Regions from separate parts of the Devosia ginsengisoli genome, predicted to be linked through region 1. Evidence: predicted binding sites of a transcription regulator. Region 1 holds the regulator's gene; each other region holds the start of a gene.
What was found. Region 1 encodes PhoB, which activates phosphate uptake and scavenging genes when phosphate is short. Its sites were predicted from a motif close to TGTCATNNANCTGTCAT; they were not measured.
Positions count from the first base shown of each region.

Region 2: a site for PhoB is predicted at 3,714-3,730, ahead of FPZ08_RS18240 (DUF1045 domain-containing protein). Genes of this name have one in related genera too.
Region 3: a site for PhoB is predicted at 3,625-3,641, ahead of ugpB (sn-glycerol-3-phosphate ABC transporter substrate-binding protein UgpB). Genes of this name have one in related genera too.
Region 4: a site for PhoB is predicted at 2,292-2,308, ahead of FPZ08_RS16130 (DUF2794 domain-containing protein). Genes of this name have one in related genera too.

Region 1 covers NZ_CP042304.1:2,003,943-2,009,256, forward strand. Annotated here, with positions in the region: gene pstB (phosphate ABC transporter ATP-binding protein PstB) at 1-741, shown strand, start outside; gene phoU (phosphate signaling complex protein PhoU) at 771-1,478, shown strand; gene phoB (phosphate regulon transcriptional regulator PhoB) at 1,590-2,291, shown strand; gene FPZ08_RS09820 (MFS transporter) at 2,635-4,260, opposite strand; gene FPZ08_RS09825 (aldehyde dehydrogenase family protein) at 4,707-5,314, opposite strand, start outside.
Region 2 covers NZ_CP042304.1:3,717,594-3,722,907, reverse strand. Annotated here, with positions in the region: gene FPZ08_RS18260 (aldo/keto reductase) at 1-896, shown strand, start outside; gene FPZ08_RS18255 (Gfo/Idh/MocA family protein) at 1,022-1,960, opposite strand; gene FPZ08_RS18250 (VOC family protein) at 2,034-2,381, opposite strand; gene FPZ08_RS18245 (glycerate kinase type-2 family protein) at 2,394-3,650, opposite strand; gene FPZ08_RS18240 (DUF1045 domain-containing protein) at 3,765-4,460, shown strand; gene FPZ08_RS18235 (alpha-D-ribose 1-methylphosphonate 5-triphosphate diphosphatase) at 4,457-5,314, shown strand, end outside.
Region 3 covers NZ_CP042304.1:281,252-286,565, forward strand. Annotated here, with positions in the region: gene FPZ08_RS01465 (NAD-dependent succinate-semialdehyde dehydrogenase) at 1-1,349, shown strand, start outside; gene FPZ08_RS01470 (hypothetical protein) at 1,437-1,745, shown strand; gene FPZ08_RS01475 (ABC transporter ATP-binding protein) at 1,774-3,501, shown strand; gene ugpB (sn-glycerol-3-phosphate ABC transporter substrate-binding protein UgpB) at 3,728-5,056, shown strand; gene ugpA (sn-glycerol-3-phosphate ABC transporter permease UgpA) at 5,113-5,314, shown strand, end outside.
Region 4 covers NZ_CP042304.1:3,299,435-3,304,748, forward strand. Annotated here, with positions in the region: gene FPZ08_RS16115 (Bax inhibitor-1/YccA family protein) at 1-680, shown strand, start outside; gene FPZ08_RS16120 (GNAT family N-acetyltransferase) at 781-1,278, shown strand; gene FPZ08_RS16125 (hypothetical protein) at 1,410-1,877, opposite strand; gene FPZ08_RS16130 (DUF2794 domain-containing protein) at 1,874-2,227, opposite strand; gene FPZ08_RS16135 (DUF1223 domain-containing protein) at 2,553-3,290, opposite strand; partial or broken gene FPZ08_RS16140 (helix-turn-helix domain-containing protein) at 3,487-3,654, shown strand; partial or broken gene acnA (aconitate hydratase AcnA) at 3,740-5,314, opposite strand, start outside.

The sequences.
Region 1 (5,314 bases):
GCCCGCGACGTCACCGTCCACTACGGCGCCAAGCAGGCCTTGCACGGCATTTCGATCGACATTCCCGACCGCGCCGTCACCTCCTTCATCGGACCTTCGGGCTGCGGCAAATCCACCTTCCTGCGCTGCATCAACCGCATGAACGACACGATCGAGGGCGCCAAGGTCGGCGGCACGATCAAGCTCGACGGCGAGGATATCTACGATCCCTCCCTCGACGTAGTCGAGCTGCGCGCCCGCATCGGCATGGTGTTCCAGAAGCCCAATCCCTTCCCCAAGTCGATCTATGAAAACGTCGCCTATGGCCCTCGCATCCACGGCCTGGCCCGCAACAAGGCCGACATGGACGAGATCGTCGTCTCCTCGCTGCGCAAGGCGGGCCTCTTCGAGGAGGTCAAGGATCGCCTCAACGAGCCCGGCACGGGCCTCTCCGGCGGCCAGCAGCAGCGCCTCTGCATCGCCCGCGCCATTGCCGTCGGCCCCGAAGTCATCCTGATGGACGAGCCCTGCTCGGCGCTGGACCCCATCGCCACCGCCATCATCGAGGAACTGATCGATGAGTTGCGCGAGAACTACACCATCGTCATCGTCACCCACTCGATGCAGCAGGCCGCCCGCGTTTCGCAGAAAACGGCCTTCTTCCACCTGGGCAACCTGATCGAGGAAGGCGTCACCGAAGACATCTTCACCAACCCGGTCAACAAGCAGACCCAGGACTATATCATGGGCCGCATCGGCTGATCCGCCTGCGGTTTGAAGAGGATTTCACCATGCCCACCGGCACCGAACACATCGTTACCGCCTATTCCGACGAGCTGACCGGCCTTGCCCAGTTGATTGCCGAAATGGGTGGCCAGGTCGAAGTCGCCATCGAAAACGGCACCAAGGCCCTGCTCAAGCTTGACCGCGAACTGGCCGATCTCACCATCATCGCCGACCAGCGCATCGACGACATGCAGCGCCGCATCGACGACATGGCCGTCTCCATGATCGCCCGCCGCCAGCCAATGGCCTCCGACCTGCGCGCCATCATCACCTCCATCCACGTCGCCTCCGATCTCGAGCGCGTCGGCGACATGGCCAAGCAACTGGCCCGCCGCTCGCTCAAGCTCGAAGGCATGAACCTGCAGCCCACCTTCTATAACGGCGTCAAGAACATGACGGCCCTGGTACTGCGCCAGATCAAGGAAGCGCTGGACGCCTATTCCAACCGCGATTCCGCCCGCGCCATCGAAGTCTGCAATCGCGATGACGAAGTCGATGCCATGCATACCTCGCTGTTCCGCGAACTGCTCACCTACATGATGGAAGACCCGCGCAACATCACGCCCTGCACCCATCTGCTGTTCTGCGCCAAGAACCTCGAACGCATCGGCGACCACGCCACCAACATCGCCGAGCGCGCCTACTACCTGCAGACCGGCAAGCAACTCACCGCCGACGTCCAGGAACTCCAGCGCACCCAGATCAAGGCCTGATCTGAGCCACACCCACCGCACTGCACCTCCCCCTTGAAGGGGGAGGTTGGGAGGGGGTGGGGCCAAGAGCACCGCAGCCCGGTGCTGAACATCAACGTGGGAGCCACCCCCATGCCTGCCACCATTCTCGTGGTCGAAGACGAAGGCGATATCGCCATCCTGCTGCGCTACAATCTCGAAGCCGAGGGCTTCCGCGTCGTCACCGCCGAATCCGGCGACGAGGCCCAGCACGCCATCCAGGAAAAGCTGCCCGACCTGATCCTGCTCGATTGGATGCTGCCCGAAATTTCCGGCATCGAACTCTGCCGGCGCCTCCGCGCCCGCGAGGAAACCGCCCGCGTGCCGATCATCATGCTCACCGCCCGCGGCGAGGAAGAAGAGCGCGTCCGGGGCCTCGCCACCGGCGCCGACGACTATGTCGTCAAACCCTTCTCGGTCCCCGAACTGGTCGCCCGCATCCACGCTCTGCTGCGCCGCGCCAATCCCAACCTCGTCACCGCCGCCCTCAAGGTCGGCGACCTCGAGCTCGACCGCACCACCCACCGCGTGCGCCGCGCCAACCGCGACGTGCATCTCGGCCCCACCGAATACCGCCTGCTCGAATACCTGATGCGCCATCCCGGCCGCGTCTATTCCCGCGAGCAACTGCTCGATGGCGTCTGGGGCAATGACGTCTATGTCGACGAGCGCACCGTCGACGTCCATATCGGCCGCCTCCGCCGCGCCATCAACCGCGGCCGCGAAACCGACCCCATCCGCACCGTCCGCGGCGCGGGATATGCGTTTGACGAGCGTTTCGCGCAAGTCGCCTGAGTACCACGAAAGCAGCCACACCCACGGTGTCACCCCGGCCTTGAGCCGGGGCCCATCCCGAAATCTTTCAGCGCTCTGCGATGGTGGAAATCTCTCAAGATGGATCCCCGCTTTCGCGGAGGAGTCTTTACTTGAATCGCTAAGGCTTGGGGCGTTTCCCTTCTCCCCTTGTGGGAGAAGGTGCCCGAAGGGCGGATGAGGGGGCTTTGAGTCATCAACGCCCCTGGAAGCATGGGATGGCGCAGCCCCCTCACCCGGAAATCCGCTGAACGCGGATTTCCACCCTCTCCCACGAGGGGAGAGGGTAGGCGGCCTCATGCGTTCGTCGGTTATCTAAGTCTCCCTAAACCTCCGGCCCTTCCCTTAGCGGCGTATCATCCCGCAGCGGCACGGTCTGCCGCTCGATCATCCGTCGCACTTTCGGCAGTCCCTCACCCCGATGCAGCGCCCGGATCAGTTCGGTATTTTCCGAATCCGCCTTGGTCCGCCGCAGATTGTGCCGCAGGTAATCGATCCAGGTCGGCACATGGTAGGATTCGGTCCAGGTCTCCGGATGCTCCAGGTCGCGCAGCAGCGCCCATTGCCGCGCCCCGTCCCGAATGCGGATTTGCCGCCGCTCGGCCATCAGCGCCAGGAATTGCGGAATGTCCTCCTGGGCGATCACATAGTCGATCATCGCCAGGATCGGCCCGCTGCGCGGCCGCAGGTCCAGCCTGAGGATCGGCTCGTTGAACGTACCGAGCGGGTTGAGGTCGCGCGCATTGAACTGTGGCAGCGGCAGCCGGAAGCCCACCAGCGCACAGACCAGCAATACCCATCCGGCCAGCGTCAGCGCCCAGCCTGGCCCCACCGCATCGGCCGAAAGACCCCAGATCCAGCTGCCCGCCGCCATGCCGCCAAAGGTTGCCGTCTGATAGAGCGAGAGCGCCCGCCCCACCACCCAGCGCGGCGATGACAGCTGGATCGACACATTGAACAGCGACAGCGACAGCACCCAGCAGGCCCCGGCCGGTAGCAGCGCGAAATGGCTCAGCACCGGGTCGCGGCTGAACCCCACCAGGGCGCAGCTCACCGCAAAGCCCACACAGGCCAGCCGCACGATCACTTCATTGCTGTAGCGCTCGCGCACCTGCCCGTTGAGGAAGGCGCCCCCGATCGCACCCAGCCCGAAACAGCCCAGCAGCGTGCCATAGACCAGCGCCCCGCCGCCCACATATTCGCTCGCCACCGACGGCAGCAGCGCCAGCACGGAAATCGCCCCGAACCCGAACAGGAACGCGCGCAGCAACACCGTCATCAGGTTGGGCGACAGCGACACATAGCGGATGCCGGCCCACATGGCGCTGCCGAAATTTTCGCGCGGCAGCCGGTTTGCCGGCCGCTCCGGTTTCCACCGCCCCAGCGCGACGATCAGCGGCACATAGGATATCGCATTGACCGTAAAGGCCGCCCCGGCCCCGGCCAGCGCCACGATCAGCCCGCCCACCGCCGGGCCGACGCTGCGCATCATGTTGAAGCCCATCGAATTGAGCGTCACCGCGCCGGCCAGTTCCTGCCGCGGCACGATATCGCCCATCGAGGCCTGCCATGATGGATTGAACAAAGCCGTGCCGCAGCCGATCAGGAAGGTGAAACCCAGCAGCAGCCACGGGCTGAGCATGCCGAGAAAAGCCAGCACAGCCAGCGCCACCGACACCACCATCATCCCGCCCTGCGCGATCAGCATGATGGTGCGCCGGTCGAAATTGTCGGCCAGGGCGCCCGAGGCCAGCGAGAACACCATGATCGGCAGTGTGGTCGACGCCTGCACCAGCGCGATCATGTTGTGCGAGTCCGTCAGCGTGGTCATCATCCAGCCGGCGCCCACCGACTGCACCAGCCCGCCCAGGTTGGACACCAGCGTCGCCAGCCACAGCAGCCGGAAGGTTTCATGCCGGAACGGCGCCAACACGGACATTCGCTCAGCCATAACGCCTTCTCTTGCCTCCAATGTCCGGACTGGCCAAGCCTGCTTCGGCAGGCGCGGCATCGACCGGATCACAATGAGGGAGAATTCTCCGTTGCGCCAGCCACCAGAAGGCGCGTCAGACGCCAAACAACAGCCCGCGGCTTTCGCCACTTGCTGCGCTCGATGTTAACAGTCCGCTAACCAATTCGCGGTGAATGCGGTCCGTTTTCGGCACCCCGAAAAAACTTATCCCCGCAAACGGCCTATCGGCTCCTGCCCACCCTCCCCCTTGAGGGGCTTCGCACCGGCCGAAGGCAAGTTTGCTCCAGTGGAGCAAACCTAGGTAAGAAGGCCATGAGGCCTATGGCCGAATGGCTGGTAGCGTCGCTAGGCCCAAAAGGGCCGTAGCAGAGCTAGGGAGGGGGTAGCCTTGGGACCACCGATAGCCCCCCCCTCCCCATCATTCCCTAGCCAGCGGCAGTGTAAGCCGTCTTCACCACGGTGAAGAATTCGGCTGCATACTTGCCCTGCTCGCGCGGACCATAGCTCGAGCCCTTGCGCCCACCGAATGGCACGTGGAAATCCACACCCGCCGTCGGCACATTGACCATCACCATGCCGGCTTCGGCATTGCGCTTGAAATGTGTCGCATACTTGAGCGACGTGGTGACGATGCCGGCGCTGAGGCCGAATTCGGTGTCATTCGCCGTCGCCAGCGCCTCGTCATAATCCTTGACCCGGATGACCGATGCCACCGGCCCGAAGATTTCCTCGCGGCTGATGCGCATGGAATTGGTCGCCTCGGTAAACAGCGTCGGCTGCAGGAAATAGCCCTCGGTCGCAGCCTTCACCAGCTCGCCACCCGCCGCCAGCTTCGCCCCTTCGGCCTTGCCGATGGCGATATAGTCGGTGTCCTGCTTGAGCTGGCTCGGGTCCACCACCGGGCCGATTTCCGTATCCTTGGCGAGAGCATCGCCCACCCGCAGGTTACGCGTCCGCTCGGCCAGAGCCTCGACGAACTTGTCGTGGATGCCTTCGGTCACGATCACGCGCGAAGAAGCCGTGCAGCGCTGCC
Region 2 (5,314 bases), 1.7 Mb from region 1:
CGCTCGTGCTGGGAGGCAATGTGTTCGGCTGGACGGTCGACGAAAAGACCGGCTTCGCCATTCTCGACGCCTTCGTCGATGAGGGCTTTTCGGCCATCGACACAGCCGAGGGCTATCCCAACTGGGTCCCCGGCAATCCGCCCGGCATGAGCGAGACTATTATCGGCAAGTGGCTCAAGGCCCGCGGCAATCGCGACGCCGTCCATATCTTCACCAAGGTCAATTCCGGCAAGAAGCCGGGCGGGCTCAAGCCCGACGCCATCGCCGCCGGCTTCAATGCTTCGCTGGAGCGCCTGCAGACCGACTATGTCGATGTCTATTTCAGCCACTGGCCCGATGCCGAAGCCAGCCACGAGGAAACGCTGGGCGCCTATGACCCGATGGTCCGCGCGGGCAAGGTGCGGGCCGTGGGCGCCTCCAATTATACGGCCGAGATGGTCAAGGCCGCCCACGAGGTCTCGGTCATCAAGTCGCTGCCGCGCTACGAAGTGCTGCAGCCCCGCTTCAATCTCTATGACCGCGCCGAATTCAACGCCCTGCGCGATACCCTGATCGAGCAGGACATGGGCGCCGTGGTCTATTACAGCCTTGCCTCGGGATTCCTGACCGGCAAGTACCGCTCCAAGGCCGATTTCGCCAAGTCGCCGCGCGGCGGCGGGGTCGAGCGCTATATGGACAAGAAGGGCGAGACAATCCTCGCCGCCCTGGACAAGGTCGCCAAGGCCAATGACGCGACCCCGGCCGAAGTGTCGCTCGCCTGGCTCGTCGCCCAGCCCGGCGTGACCGCACCGATCGCCTCGGCCACATCGGTGGAACAGATGAAGAGCCTCGCCAAGGGGGCGCGGCTCAAGCTGAGCGAGGATGATCTCAAAACGCTGACGGCAGCGGGGCAGTAGGGATGCCACGCTCGCGAAGAGCTCGCGCCTCACCATGAGGGCTACTGGAACACCGAGCCAAAAGTAGCCCTCATGGTGAGGTGCGCTTCTTCAGCGCCTCGAACCACGAGGGCGTGGCGCGATACCTACCACTCAAACTCCGGCCCATTCACCCGCGCGCCCATCAAAAATACATCGCTCATCAGCCGTAGCGGGGCCGCATCGACATCGCTTTCGTGCCGCTCCAGGAGCCCGGCGAAATGGTCATACATGGCGGCATATTCCCCGTCGCCATGCTGCAGCACCAGTTCGTCATTGATAGTAAGCGAACGCCCGCCACCCTCGAGCTTGATGACATCACCCGCCCCCGTCTCGACACCTATGGTCCAGATTTCCCCGCTCTCCTCCAGCCAGTTGAAGCCGGCCGAGAGTTTGGGCTGGTGCATCTGCCCCGACTTGAAGGCGATCTCGACATCGATGGGCGTCTGCCGGTTGGCCGGGAAGGTCAGCCTGGCGCTTTCCACGAAAACCGGGAAGGGCATGATCTTGGTGAAGATGGAGAGCGCATTGATGCCCGGATCGCAGACGCCGAAGCCGCCGGGCTCCCACACCCAGTCCTGCCCCGGATGCCACTTGCGCACGCTTTCGCGCCAGTCGATGCGCACCGAGCGTACCCCATCCTGGGCCAGGATGGCCTTGGTGCGGTCCACAGCCGGATTCCACTGGCTGTGCCAGGTCTGGTACAGCACCCGGTCGAGCCGCCGCGCATGGGCGATCAGGTCGTCCAGCTCTGAAATCGTCGTGGTGGGCGGCTTTTCCATCATCACGTCCTTGCCGGCGTCGAGCGCCTCGCGGACATATTGATGGCGAATGCCGGGCGGCGTGCAGATCGACACCAGCGCCAGTTCCGGCATGGCGGCGTAAAGTTCGGCCGGCGTCCTGAACACCGGCAGGCCATTGTGGCTCAGCCCACGCGTCGAGACGGTTGCGGCCAGTTCGAAATCGTCCGATGCGTCGATGACCGGCAGGTGCTGGTCCTGCGCGATCTTGCCCACGCCGATAACGGCGATCCTGCGTCTGGCCATAGGCCGGCTCCTTCCCGAAAAGTCGGCGTATAGAACAGAGCCACCCCCACTCTGCCAAGGGGCAATTGTATGATTATTTTGGCGGCTGCCACAGTTCGATCTGGTTGCCCTCCGGATCGTGCAGGCGACAGAAGCGGCCGGTCTCCGCCGTGTCCCACTCATCCGGCCGGGTTTCGGTGGCAATGTCAGCCGCATTGAGCTGGCTCATCATCCCGTCGAGATCATCGACACGGAAATTGATCATCCACTGCTTGTCGGCCGGAAAATAGTCACTCGTCTGCTTGAAGGGCGCGAAAACCGTCATTCCCTGTTCCTGCTGCCACAGTTCGGTAATGCCCAGATGCTGCTCATACCAGGCGGCCAGCGCCTTGGTATCGCGCGAGCGGAAAAACATGCCGCCAATGCCCAGTACTTTCGCCATTCTCCGCTCTCCTCACCGGATGAGTATCGCCCTGAAGTCATTGACATTGGTGCCAGTCGGCCCGGTCACCAGCAGGTCACCCACGGCGTTGAAGGCGCCCCAGGCGTCATTTTCCGCCAGCGCCGCCAGCGGGTCAACGCCCGCCTGGCGCAGGCGTGTCGCCGTGGTGTCATCGACAAAGGCCCCGGCATTGTCCTCTGAGCCATCGATGCCATCGGTATCGGCCGCCAAAGCCGAAATGCCGTCCACCCCGTCAATGGCAATGGCCAGAGCCAGCAGGAATTCGGCATTGCGCCCACCCCGCCCGCCCTTGCCGCGCAGGGTCACGGTAGTTTCGCCGCCCGACAGCAGCACGACGGGCTTGTTGAACGGCCGGTTGCGCTGGGCGATTTCACGCGCCATGGCCGCATGCACCTGCGCCACGTCGCGCGATTCCCCCTCGATGGAATCGGACAGAATGGCCGCCTCGATCCCCTGCTCCCGCGCCAGTTCCGCCGCCGCGTCCAGCGACAAGGCAGCCGAGGCGATGGTGCTGACGCTGTTGCGGGCAAAGACGGCATCATCCGGCTTCGGCGCCGGATTGCCGTCGCCCGCCAGCAGTGCCCGGGCCGGTTCCGGCAGGTCCAGCCGATAGAGTTCGGCATATTGGCGCGCCAGTTCACGCGAGCCGGCCAGTGGAATGGTCGGGCCCGAAGCCACCAAAGCCGGATCGTCCCCCGGCACGTCGGAGACGACAAGGGTCGCCACGCGCGCCGGCGCGCAATGAGCGGCCAGCCGCCCGCCCTTGATCGTGGAAAACTGGTTGCGGATCAGGTTCATCACCCCGATGGGTGCGCCCGAGGCCAGCAGCGCCCGGTTGATGGCCTGTTCGTCATCCAGCGTCAGCCCCGGCGCCGGGGCCGGCAGCAAAGCCGAGCCGCCGCCCGAAATCAGCGCCACGACCAGATCGTCGGGACCGAGACCCGAAACCGTTTCAAGCATCCGCCGCGCCGCGAGAAACCCCGCTTCATCAGGCACCGGATGCGCCGCCTCGACGATTTCGATCCGCTCGCAGGCTTCGGCATAGCCATAGCGCGTCACCACCAGCCCGGTCAGCTTCCCGTCCCAGGCCTGCTCGAACGCCCGCGCCATCTGGGCCGAAGCCTTGCCGGCGCCGATGACAATGGTGCGTCCTTTGGGCTTTTCCGGCAGGTGCCGGCTCACGGCCAAAGCCGGTTGCGCCTGGGCCACGGCTTGGCGGAACATCTGTTCGAGCAGGGCGCGGTCCATCGTCTCTCTCGGCTTGCGATTCGGTGCGGGCAAGGGTAGCCAGCAATGGGTAGCGTGGACAATTGTCAAACGACCGACACAGAGTCCGACTAGCCGGCGGGGTAAGGAGTTCCGATGACAGAACGATTCGCGATCTATTTTGCCCCCGCCGCCACCAGCAATCTGTGGGAGCGGGCCGCCACCTGGCTGGGCCGCGATGCCGCCGATGGCGATCTGTTCAGCGGCCCGGTGGCCGGCATAGACCGCGACCGGCTGCTCAATCTCACCCAATCGGCAAATCGCTACGGCTTTCACGCCACGATCAAGGCGCCGATGGCGCTGGTCGATGGCGCCAGCGAAGCCGAGCTGCGCGCCGCGCTTGCCGAATTCGCTCCGAAACACCAGCCCATCGATCTCGGCCGGCTCCAGCTTGCTTCCCTGCAAGGGTTCCTCGCGCTGATGTTGGATGGCGAGAACGAGGCCTTGCAGGATTTTGCCGCTCATGTGGTCGAGGATTTTGACCCCTTCCGCGCCCCGATGAGCGTCAAGGATCGCGCCGCCCGCGCTGGCAAGGGGCTCAGCGAGCGGCAGATCGAACTGCTCGACGCCTATGGCTATCCCTATGTGTTCGAAGAATACCGCTTCCACATGACGCTGACCGACCGGCTGGCCGAAAGCGATGCACACGACATCGCGACGGCGGCCAATACCTGGTTCGGCCCGATCCTCGACGAACCCATCCTGCTCGACCGGCTATCGCTGTTCCACGAGCAGGAGGCCGGCAAGCCATTCCGCCGGGTCGGCGATTTCAAGCTCGGGGATGCCTCGTGACGGCTGAGACCCGCTTCCGTAATGCCCGTATCGTGCTGGCCGACAGCATTGTCGAGGGCAGCATCACCCTCGATAACGGCGTCATCGCCGCAGTGGATGAAGGCCCGGCGCAATCGGGCGAGGATTTCGACGGCGATTACCTGATCCCCGGCCTCGTGGAACTGCATACCGACCATCTCGAAAGCCATTACCGGCCCCGCCCCGGCGTGTTCTGGGATGCCATGGCCTCGCTCCATGCCCATGACGTGCAGATCATCGGCTCGGGCATCACCACGGTATTCGACGCCGTGCGCATCGGCTCGGACCCCGACCTGCCCGATATGGGCCAGCATGTCGAAAAGCTCACCGGCGCCATCGAGACCGGCCGTCGTGATGGCTGGCTGCGATCAGAGCATTTCGTGCATCTGCGCTGCGAACTGCCCGCGCATGACGTCATCGCCCAGTTCGAGGCCCATGCCGGCCACGAGCATACCCGCCTCGCCTCGGTGATGGATCACACGCCGGGCCAGCGCCAGTTCCGCTCGCTCGACGACTACAAGCGCTTCTACAAGGACAAGATCGGCCGCAGCCAGGTCGAGCTCGACGCCTATCTCGCCGCCAGGCAGGCCGAGCATGACCGCCACTCGGCACCCAATCGCGCCCATATCGTCGCGCGCGCCAAAGAGCTGGGCCTGCCGCTGGCCAGCCATGACGACACGACCCTGCTGCATGTCGAAGAGGGTGTGGCCGATGGCGTGGCGATTTCGGAATTCCCCACCACGCTGGAAGCGGCCTCCGCCGCCCATGATGCGGGGCTCGCCATATTGATGGGTGCGCCCAATGTGGTGCGCGGCAAATCCCATTCCGGCAATATC
Region 3 (5,314 bases), 1.7 Mb from region 1:
GCGCCGCCATCGCGGCGGTTGCCGATGCCAGCGTCGAGGACGCCATGGTGGCCGTGCAGGCGGCAACCGATGCCGGCACTGGCTGGGCCGCGACAGCACCGCGCAAGCGTTCGGAAATCCTGCGGCGCTGCTTCGAGCTGATGGTGGAGCGCAAGGACATGCTGGCCCAGCTCATCAGCCTGGAAAACGGCAAGGCCCTGAGCGATGCGCAGGGCGAAGTCGCCTATGCCGCCGAATTCTTCCGCTGGTTCGCCGAGGAAGCGGTGCGGCTCAATGGCGAAATCTCCACTGCGCCTTCGGGCGCCAACAAGATCATCGTCCAGCACCAGCCGATCGGCGTGGCCGTGCTGGTGACGCCGTGGAACTTCCCCGCCGCCATGGCGACACGCAAGATCGCGCCGGCACTGGCCGCCGGGTGTACCTGCGTGCTCAAGCCGGCGACCGAAACGCCGCTCACCGCCTATGCCCTGGCGGCATTGTTCGCCGAGGCGGGCGTGCCCGACGGCGTCGTCAACGTGATCACGACAGGCCGATCCGGCCCGGTGGTCAGCGCCATGCTGCACGATCCCCGCGTGCGCAAGCTGTCCTTCACCGGCTCGACGGAAGTGGGCCGGCGCTTGCTGCATGAAGCCGCCGACACGGTGATTTCATGCTCCATGGAACTCGGCGGCAATGCGCCGTTTATCGTCTTCGACGATGCCGACCTGGATGCCGCTATCGAAGGCGCCATGATCGCCAAGATGCGCAATGGCGGCGAGGCCTGCACGGCGGCCAACCGCTTCTATGTGCAGGGCGGCATTGCCGAGGCATTTTCGCAGCGTCTGGCCGAGCGCATGGGGGCGATGCAGGTCGGCCCCGGATATGAGGCGGCAACGCAATGCGGCCCGCTGATCAATCAGGGCGCGGTCGATCGCATTGCCGGCCTGATCGACGATGCGTCGAGCCGCGGCGCCAAAGTGCTTACCGGCGGCCGGCCGCTCGACCGGCAGGGCTTCTATTTCCCGCCCACAGTGATTGCCGGCGTTGCTGGCGATGCCACGATCATGCAGGAGGAGATTTTCGGGCCGGTCGCCGCAATCGCCACCTTCGCGAGCGAGGATGAGGTCATCGCTGCCGCCAACGCTACGGAATATGGCCTTATCGCCTATGTCTATACGCGCGACCTCGCCCGCGGGCTGCGCGTGTCCGAGCGGCTGGAAAGCGGCATGGTCGGCCTCAATCGCGGCATCGTCTCCGATCCGGCGGCGCCGTTTGGCGGCGTCAAGCAGAGTGGCCTCGGCCGCGAAGGAGCGCATCACGGCATTCTCGAATTCTGCGAGACCAAGTATATCGCCGTTTCCTGGGGCTGACGGCTCGCCGCCAGCCGGGCTTGCATATTAACATGATTATGTTACTCCACTTAAGGTCCGCCGAACGGCCCTGAGTGGAGTAACGCCATGTCCTACGACCGCACCGCTACCTTTACCGCCGTGCGCGCCGCATTGATGGCGTCTTATTCCGGCGCACTGGCCACGACCCGCTTGTCGCCGCTCGAGGCGCTCGAATGCATGGCCGCGGCGCTGGGGTCGCTCTATCGCGAAGTTGCCGATGCTCATATCGATCCGCAGGGCTGTCATTGCGGCTGGCAGCCGCATGCCGTGCTCGACATGGTTGCGCTGGAGCAGGCAATGGCGGCAAATGGCGCGCGTGACGAAGACGAGGACATGTTCGACCTGCGCTCGATAGCGCCGGCCGGTCATGGCTGACCACCAAAACCCCTGTTAGACCCATTTCATGATCAAGCGTTTCTTTTCCTATTATGCCCCTTACAAGGGCCTGTTCGCTCTCGACTTCGGCAGCGCCGTGGTTGCTGGCCTGCTCGAACTCGCCTTCCCGCTGGCCGTGGCCTATTTCATCGATACGCTGCTGCCGCAGAATGATTTCGGCCTCATTCTCATCACCAGCATTGTCCTGCTGCTCATCTATTGCCTCACCGCGGTTCTGCGCGGCGTGGTCAACTATTTCGGCCATATGCTCGGCATCCATATCGAGACCGACATGCGCCGCCAGGTCTTTTCCCATTTGCAGAAGCTCAGCTTCCGCTTCTTCGACAATCATAAGACCGGCCAGCTCATCACCCATGTCACCAAGGGCCTGGAGGATATCGGCGAAGTCGCCCACCATGGCCCCGAGGACCTGTTCCTCGCGGTCATGACCTTCCTGGGCGCCTTCGCGCTGATGTTCATGACCAATTGGCAACTGGCTGCCATCACCGTCGTCCTGGTGCCGGTTATGACCTGGCTCGTCAGCACCTATGGCGCGCGCATGAACAGCAACTGGCGCGAGCTTTACGGCCGGGTCGGGGACTTCAATACGCGCGTCGAGGATTCCATCGGCGGCGTGCGCGTCGTGAAGGCCTTTGCCAATGAAGGGCATGAGGAAAAGCTCTTTGCCGGCAACAACGAGGCCTACCGCACGACCAAGCTGCAGGCCTATGCGCTGATGACCGCCAGCAATGTCGTCACCTTCCTCAGCACCCGCCTCATCCAGCTCGCCGTCATGATCTTCGGCGCCTGGATGGTGACGCGCGGCGAGCTTTCCTATGGCGGTTTCGTCAGCTTCTTGCTGCTGGTCAATGTCTTCATGCGCCCGATCGACCAGATCACGCAGGTGCTCGAAATGTACCCCAAGGGCATTGCGGGTTTCACCCGCTTCACCCAGTTGATCGATACCGAACCCGACATTGCCGACCGCCCCGGCGCCAAGGTCGTCAACCACCTGCGCGGCGACATCTCGTTCCGCAATGTCAGCTTTTCCTACGAGCATTCCGGCCGCAGGATCATCGACAATCTCAGCCTTGATGTCTCGGCCGGCGAAACCCTCGCCATTGTCGGCCCGTCCGGCGCCGGAAAGACCACGCTCTGCGCCCTGCTGCCGCGCTTCTACGAAATCGAGGAAGGCGCGATCACCGTCGACGGAACCGATATCCGCGACATGACGCAGGCCAGCCTGCGCAGCCAGATCGGCATCGTGCAGCAGGATGTCTTCCTGTTCGGCGGCACTTTGCGCGAAAACATCGCCTATGGCCGGCTCGATGCCAGCGATGGGGATATCATCAAGGCCGTGCACAGCGCCCGTCTGGAATCGGTCATCAAGCGCCTGCCTGATGGTCTCGACACGCTCGTCGGCGAGCGCGGGGTGAAGCTGTCGGGTGGGCAGAAGCAGCGCGTGGCCATTGCCCGCATCTTCCTCAAGAACCCGCCGATCCTGATTCTCGACGAGGCGACCTCCGCGCTCGATACGGCAACGGAAGTGGCCATCCAGCGCTCGCTGGCCGAGCTGTCCGAGGGGCGGACGACGCTGGTCATTGCCCATCGGCTGGCCACTATCCAGCATGCCGACCGCATCGTGGTGATCGATGAGACCGGAATTGTCGAGGAGGGGAGTCACGAGGTGCTGTTGGCCAGGGATGGCGCCTATGCAGTGCTGCACAAGGCGCAGTTCGGGTATCTCGCGGGATAGGGAGTTTTTGTTGAGTACCCCTCCTAACCTCCCCCTGATAGGGGGGAGGAATCCGGCTGGTGGGTTTGGCTGGATCACGCCAAAACCCTATGTCGGGGGACTGTCACCCCAGTGACTTGGAACCGTCACCCAACTGTCAATCGCCATTGTTAGGCACGCCGGGCTCGCGATCAGACGGGCCGGCAGGAGCCCTCCTGCTGATATTCCGACAGCCAGGAGAGACCCGATGGTTCGCCATTCATTCGCAGCCGGCCTTGCCGCCCTGACCGTAGCCCTATCCTCCAGCATCGCGCTGGCCCAGACCGAAGTCACCTGGTGGCATGCCATGGGTGGCGAGCTGGGCACCAAGCTCGAAGAAATCGCCGCCGGCTTCAATGCCAGCCAGTCCGACTATGTCGTGACCCCGGTGTTCAAGGGCTCCTATGCCGAGACCCTGACCGCCGCCATCGCCGCCTTCCGCGCCAATGAACAGCCTGCCATCGTGCAGGTCTTCGAAGTGGGCACCGGCACCATGATGGCCGCCAAGGGCGCCGTCTACCCGGTCTACCAGCTCATGGCCGACAACAACCAGCCCTGGGACCCGGCGGGCTTCCTCGCCCCAGTGACCGGTTATTATTCGGACACCGATGGCAACATCCTGTCGATGCCGTTCAATTCCTCGACCCCGATCATGTACTACAACAAGGACGTGTTCGAAGCCGCTGGTCTTGACCGCGAAGTCGCGCCCAAGACCTGGGCCGAAGTCGAGGAATTCTCCAAGAAGATCGTCGAGTCCGGCGCTGCCTCCTGCGGCTTCACCAGCGGCTGGGTGAGCTGGATCCAGACCGAAAACCTCTCGGCCATTCATGACCTGCCCTATGGCACGCTGCAGAACGGCTTCGGCGGCCTTGCCACCGAATTCACCTTCAACGGCGAAACCCAGGCCCGTCACTGGGACAACCTGGCCAAGTGGAGCAAGGAAGGCCTGTTCCGCTATGGTGGCCCGGCCGGTGGCGCCGATGCTCCGCCGCTGTTCTACACCGGCGACTGCGCCATCTACATGAACTCGTCGGCCTCGCGCGCCGGCGTCATCGCCAACGCCGCCGGCTTCGAAGTCGGTTTTGCTCCGCTGCCCTATTATGACGACGTGATCGCCGAGCCGAAGAACTCGATCATCGGTGGCGCGACCCTGTGGGTGCTGAACGGCAAGTCGGCTGAAGAATATGCCGGTGCCGCGGCCTTCTTCACCTATCTCAGCCAGCCCCAGGTCCAGGCCGACTGGCACCAGTTCACCGGCTACCTGCCGATCACCAATGCGGCTTTCGAACTGGGCCAGAGCCAGGGCTATTACGAGGCCAATCCGGGTTCGGACATTGCCATCGAGCAGATTACCCGCGGCACGCCTTCGGACAATTCCAAGGGCATCCGCTTCGGCAACTTGACCCAGGCGCGTGACGTCATCGACCAGGAATTCGAAGCCGTGCTGGCTGGCAGCAAGACCGGCCAGGAAGGCGTGGACGCCGCCGTTGCCCGTGGCAACGAAATCCTGCGCGAATTCGAAGCTGCCAACCAGTAAGCGCGACTAGCTGGGCCCGGACACCAGTCCGGGCCCCATTCCATCTGCGAGGCTCCATGCAGACCAAGCGCACGATCTTTCCGAACATGTGGCTGCCCTATGGGTTGCTGGCGCCGCAACTGGCCATCACGCTGGTGTTTTTCATCTGGCCGGCTCTGCAGGCCGTCAAATCCTCGTTCGAACGCGAGGACCCGTTCGGTTTCAAGACGACCTTCATCTGGTTTGCCAACTATTCCAAGCTGCTGGCCGACCCGATGT
Region 4 (5,314 bases), 1.3 Mb from region 1:
ACAATTACATGGGTATCGGCCTGGTGGTAACGGGCCTTGCGGCCTGGTTCGCCGCCACTGCCGCCATCACCACCGATCCGAATGCCGCCGTCGGCCAGCTCGCCAATGGCCAGCTGGTGACCCAGTGGGGCGCCCTGCTCTATGCAAGCCCGCTGCAGTGGGTCGTGATGCTCGCGCCGCTGGCCTTCGTGCTGGTGCTGAGCTTCGGCATCAACAAGCTCTCCGTGGGCGCGGCGCAGGCCACGTTCTGGGCTTTCGCCGCCATCATGGGCGTGTCGCTGAGCTCCATCTTCCTGGTCTATACCGACGCGTCGATCGCCAAGGTGTTCTTCATCACCGCCGCGACCTTCGGTGCCATGAGCCTTTACGGCTACACCACCAAGCGTGACCTGACCCAGATGGGCAGCTTCCTGATGATGGGCCTGATCGGCCTGATCATCGCCTCGGTGGTCAATATCTTCATGCAGTCCTCCATGCTCGAATTCGCCATCTCGGCGGTCGGCGTGCTGATCTTCGTGGGCCTCACCGCCTACGATACGCAGAAGATCAAGGAAGGCTATTCGGAGTCGCATGGCGCCGAAGTGCTGGCGAAGGGCGCCATCATGGGCGCGCTGAGCCTCTATCTCGACTTCATCAACCTGTTCCTGATGCTGCTCCGCCTGTTCGGCAACCGCGAGTAGCAACAGCCTGCTTGATCGCTGAATCAAGCAATTTGGTTGGACGATATCGGGGACCGCAGCCTAAAAGGGTTGCGGTCCCTTTGTTTTGCCGAGCCAACCCGTGTCAGACGCTATCCTGCGCCCCTTCGAATGGCGCGACACCCCCGCCCTCACCGCCATCTACAAGCATTACGTGGACGAAACGGCGATCACCTTCGACACCGAGGCGCCGGGCGAGCCGGCCATGGCCGAGAAATTCGGCCACCTGGTGGCGCTGGGCCACCCCCTGATCGTGGCCGAGGCCGATGGTGACGTGCTGGGCTATGCCTATGCCAGCTTCTACCGGCCGCGCGCCGCCTATCGCTTCACCTGCGAGGATTCGATCTACCTGCGCCCCGATGCCAAGGGCAAGGGCCTCGGCCGGCGCATGCTGACCGAGCTGATCGCACAATCGCGGGCCTTCGGCTTCAAGCAGATGATCGCCGTCATCACCGCGGACACCGCCAATTCCATCGCCATCCACGAGAAATTCGGCTTCCGCCACGTCGGTCGCTACGATTCCGTCGGCCTCAAATTCGACCGCTGGCACGACATCGTGCATCTGCAACTGGCGCTCTGAGACCCAAGAAAGACCTCATGGTGAGCTTGTCGAACCACGAGGTCGGGCGAGTGGAGGCTTGCGTGCCACGACCTCGTCCTTCGACAGGCTCAGGATGAGGTCTGTTGAAACCGCTTGTCGGATAACCGCACCTAGACCAGGCAGGCTTCGATGCCGTCCAGTGCGGCGCCTGCGCCGGCGAGGTCGATGGTGGCAATCGCGCTGCCGCCGGCAGTGACAGTGAGCCTGTCGCCGGCCTTGAGCAGGTCGATGAGCTGGCTTGCTCCGGCCAGCGTTTCGGGCGTCTTGTCGAAGACGAAGCCATCGCCCTTGTCGTCGCTCACCGGCAGCACGATGTCGGTGCCATCGACGTTGAAACTCAACTGACCCGGACTGGCCTGACCGATGGCGCTGTCGGCTGCCGGCTTGAGGAAAATGCTGAGCGCACCCTGCGGCACCACCGGATTGCCCGCTTCGGCGCAATTGATGATGATCATGCCACCGGCTTCATCGCCACCGCTGACCCCGATCGTGCCCATATTGTAGCCGCCGCCCCATTGCGCCGCGGCCGGCGCGATCGAGACCAAGCCCGCCGCAATGACCAATGCCAGATGTTTCATCCCACCACCGCCAGTTGAGGGTCGAGCACCCGCAGCACCTGGGCCAGGTCATGGCCGCGCTTGAGGATGCGCCCCTGCTGGTTGGTAACCGCATATTGCCCCTGCCGGTTGCGCAGGCGCGGCGTCTTTTCGATGATGAAGAGCGGGCGCTCGGAAACCCGCGCATAGATGGAGAACACCGCGCGCTCGCGCAAAAAGTCCATGGCATAGTCGCGCCAGTCGCCGGCGGCGACCTTGCGGCCATAGACATTGAGAATGAGCTGGAGTTCGCGTCGATCAAAGGTGACGATGGCGGGCAGCTTGCTGGATGCCGGGCTCGACAAAGCCTCGCTGGCATGAACCAGCGACAGGCTGACGGTTTTGTCACTCGGCGTGCGGCCCTGCACCGGTCGGCTCTGCTCCCACAGATTCCTGCGTCAACGCACTGTCATGATTGCGGTATTCGCCTGATGATGCAAGGGCGAGTTGGCGGGTGCAAAAACCCCAATTCGGTCACATTCTGTCCGTGAACGCGCCAGAATGGCCCGGCATTGTTCAGTCATTGCCTCCAGTGGCTGGCACCCGGGCCGACCGAGCCCCCAAACCCAGAAGCCTGGGTGTCAGCCGCCTTATTTGAGTTGACCAGTCAGACTTTCCCGTCCCTGCCCCCAGGGGCGGGATTTTTGTGACTCAAACTCAGCGTTCGTAAGTCGCCGCGCCCAGAATCGGGCCCGGCAGGCCATTGCGCTCCTGCTGCACGATCACGGCAATGCCGGTGCTGCCCTCGCTGAGCATTTCGGGCAGCGGCAGCTTGAGATCGGCGCCGCTATCGCTTTCCCACATGCCCAACGCCTGCCGCCCCGTCACCACCTGGGTATAGACCATGGCCTTGCCGGCATTCTCGCCCTTTTCGATCGTGACATCGGCCCGGTCGAGATATGTGACCATCCAGACCACCGCATCGTCCAGGCTCGTATCGGGCGGAATGGCCACTTTGAGCATGTCGCCATCGCGGGCAATCTGGACAGCCAGCGGCAGGCTGGCGCCATCGATCGCGCCATGCACTTCGTTGCGGCGCGAGCCGACCACGCCCTTGGCGCCATTGACCACCATTTGCGGCGTATAGATGCGCGACGATCCCCAGCTCTTGGCATAGGCCCGCTGGCGATCGGAGAAATCCTCGTTGCCGAACGTGTCTTCCCAGCCGACATAATCCCAGTAATCGACGTGATAGGCGAGCGCCACCACGTCGTCGGCTTCGGCGAGGCTGGTGAGCAGCGCATCGGCCGGCGGGCACTGGGCACAGCCCTGGCTGGTGAACAATTCCACCACCGCCTTGGGGCGCGCGCGCATGCTTTCGGCACTGGCCGGCTGGACCAGTGAGGCAAGCGTGACAAGGCCGAGAACGGCGCCAAAGAGAGGTTTGAGCGTCATGGGCAAGGTTGTAAGCCGGGCCGGCGGAAGCCCGCTAGTCAAAAGAGGGTGAGAGACGTCTTTTGCCGTCCGACTGCGCGATATTTATCTTTCGTTAACCATTAGGGGCAATGCTAAACCCGTTCTGAGCAGGACCTGGGGGCTCAGAAAGTGATAGGATATGCAGGACTTCAATCCCGATATCTCGGCCGCCGAGGCCTTGGTGGGATTACCCGTCGCCGACGTCGAACTGAGTCTGATTCTCGCGACCCTGCGGCAAACCAACGGCAACCGCACCCATGCCGCCGCGATACTGGGGATCTCGATCAGGACATTGCGCAACAAGCTCAAGGACTATTCCGAGCGCGGTTTCGACATTCCCTGACCGAAACGACAGCAAAGAAAAAGGCCCCGCATGCGGGGCCTTTTGCATTTTCGGATCGCCAGCAAAGTGGCAGCGGTCTGCGGTTTTACGCCGCCACCAGGCTCCGCAGCACATAGTGCAGGATGCCGCCATGCTTGTAATAGTCGAGCTCGTTGGCGGTATCGATGCGGCACAGCGTTTCGACATTGACCACCGAGCCATCGGCGCGGGTGATCCGCACATTGACCTTGGCGCGCGGCGCGATTTCGGTGACGCCGTCGATATCGACGGTCTCGGTGCCGTCGAGACCCAGCGTCTGCCAGCTCTCGCCATCCTTGAACTGCAGCGGGATGACGCCCATGCCGACCAGGTTGGAGCGATGGATACGCTCGAAGCTCTGGGCGATCACGGCGCGCACGCCGAGCAGGTTGGTGCCCTTGGCCGCCCAGTCACGCGACGAGCCGGTGCCATATTCCTTGCCGGCGAAGATCACCAGCGGCGTGCCGGCAGCCTGATAGGCCATGGCGGCGTCATAGATCGCCATCTGCGAGCCATCGGGGCCCTTGGTGTAGCCGCCTTCGACGCCATCAAGCATCTGGTTCTTGATCCGGATATTGGCGAAGGTGCCGCGCATCATCACTTCATGATTGCCGCGGCGGGCGCCGTAAGAGTTGAAGTCGCGCGGCGCGACCTGGCGCTCCTCGAGATACTTGCCCGCAGGCGTCGAGGCCTTGAACGAGCCGGCCGGGGAAATGTGGTCGGTGGTGATCGAGATCGAGGAACAGCGCCAGCACCTTGGCCTTTTCGACATTGGTGACCGGCTTGGGCTCCATGGTCAGGCCCTCGAAATAGGGCGGGTTCTGCACATAGGTCGAGGACGAATTCCAGCCATAGGTCTGGCCGCCTTCGATGACGATATTCTGCCAGTTGGTGTCGCCCTTGAAGACGTCCGAATAGCGGCCCTGGAACATTTCCTTGGTGACGTGCTTGCGCACGATCTCGGCGACCTCGTGGTTCGAGGGCCAGATATCCTTGAGGTAGACCGGCTTGCCGTCCTTGGAGGTGCCGAGCGGCTCCTTGGTGATGTCGATATTCATCGAGCCGGCCAGGGCATAGGCCACGACCAGCGGCGGCGAGGCGAGGAAGTTCGCCTTCACATCCGGGTTCACGCGGCCTTCGAAATTACGGTTGCCTGACAGCACCGAGGCGGCAACGAGGTCGCCCGACTGCACCGCCTTGGAAATCTCTGCCGGCAGTGGGCCGGAATTGCCGATGCAGGTGGTGCAGCCATAGCCGACCAGGTTGAAGCCGATGGCGTCGAGGTCGTCCTGCAATCCGGCCGAGGTCAGGTAGTCGGTGACCACCTGCGAACCGGGGGCCAGCGAGGTCTTGACCCAGGGCTTGGAATCCAGCCCCAGCGCCCGCGCCTTGCGGGCCACGAGGCCCGCCGCGACCAGCACGGATGGGTTCGACGTATTGGTGCAGGAGGTGATGGCGGCGATCACCACGTCGCCATGGCCGATCGTGTAGTCGGTACCTTCGACCTGCACCTTGGGCGTGTCGGTCTTGCCGAATTCCTTGGGCAGGGCGGCGGCAAAGGCCTGCTTGGCATTGTCGAGCGCGATACGATCCTGCGGGCGCTTCGGACCCGAGATCGAGGGCACGACGGTGGTGAGGTCGA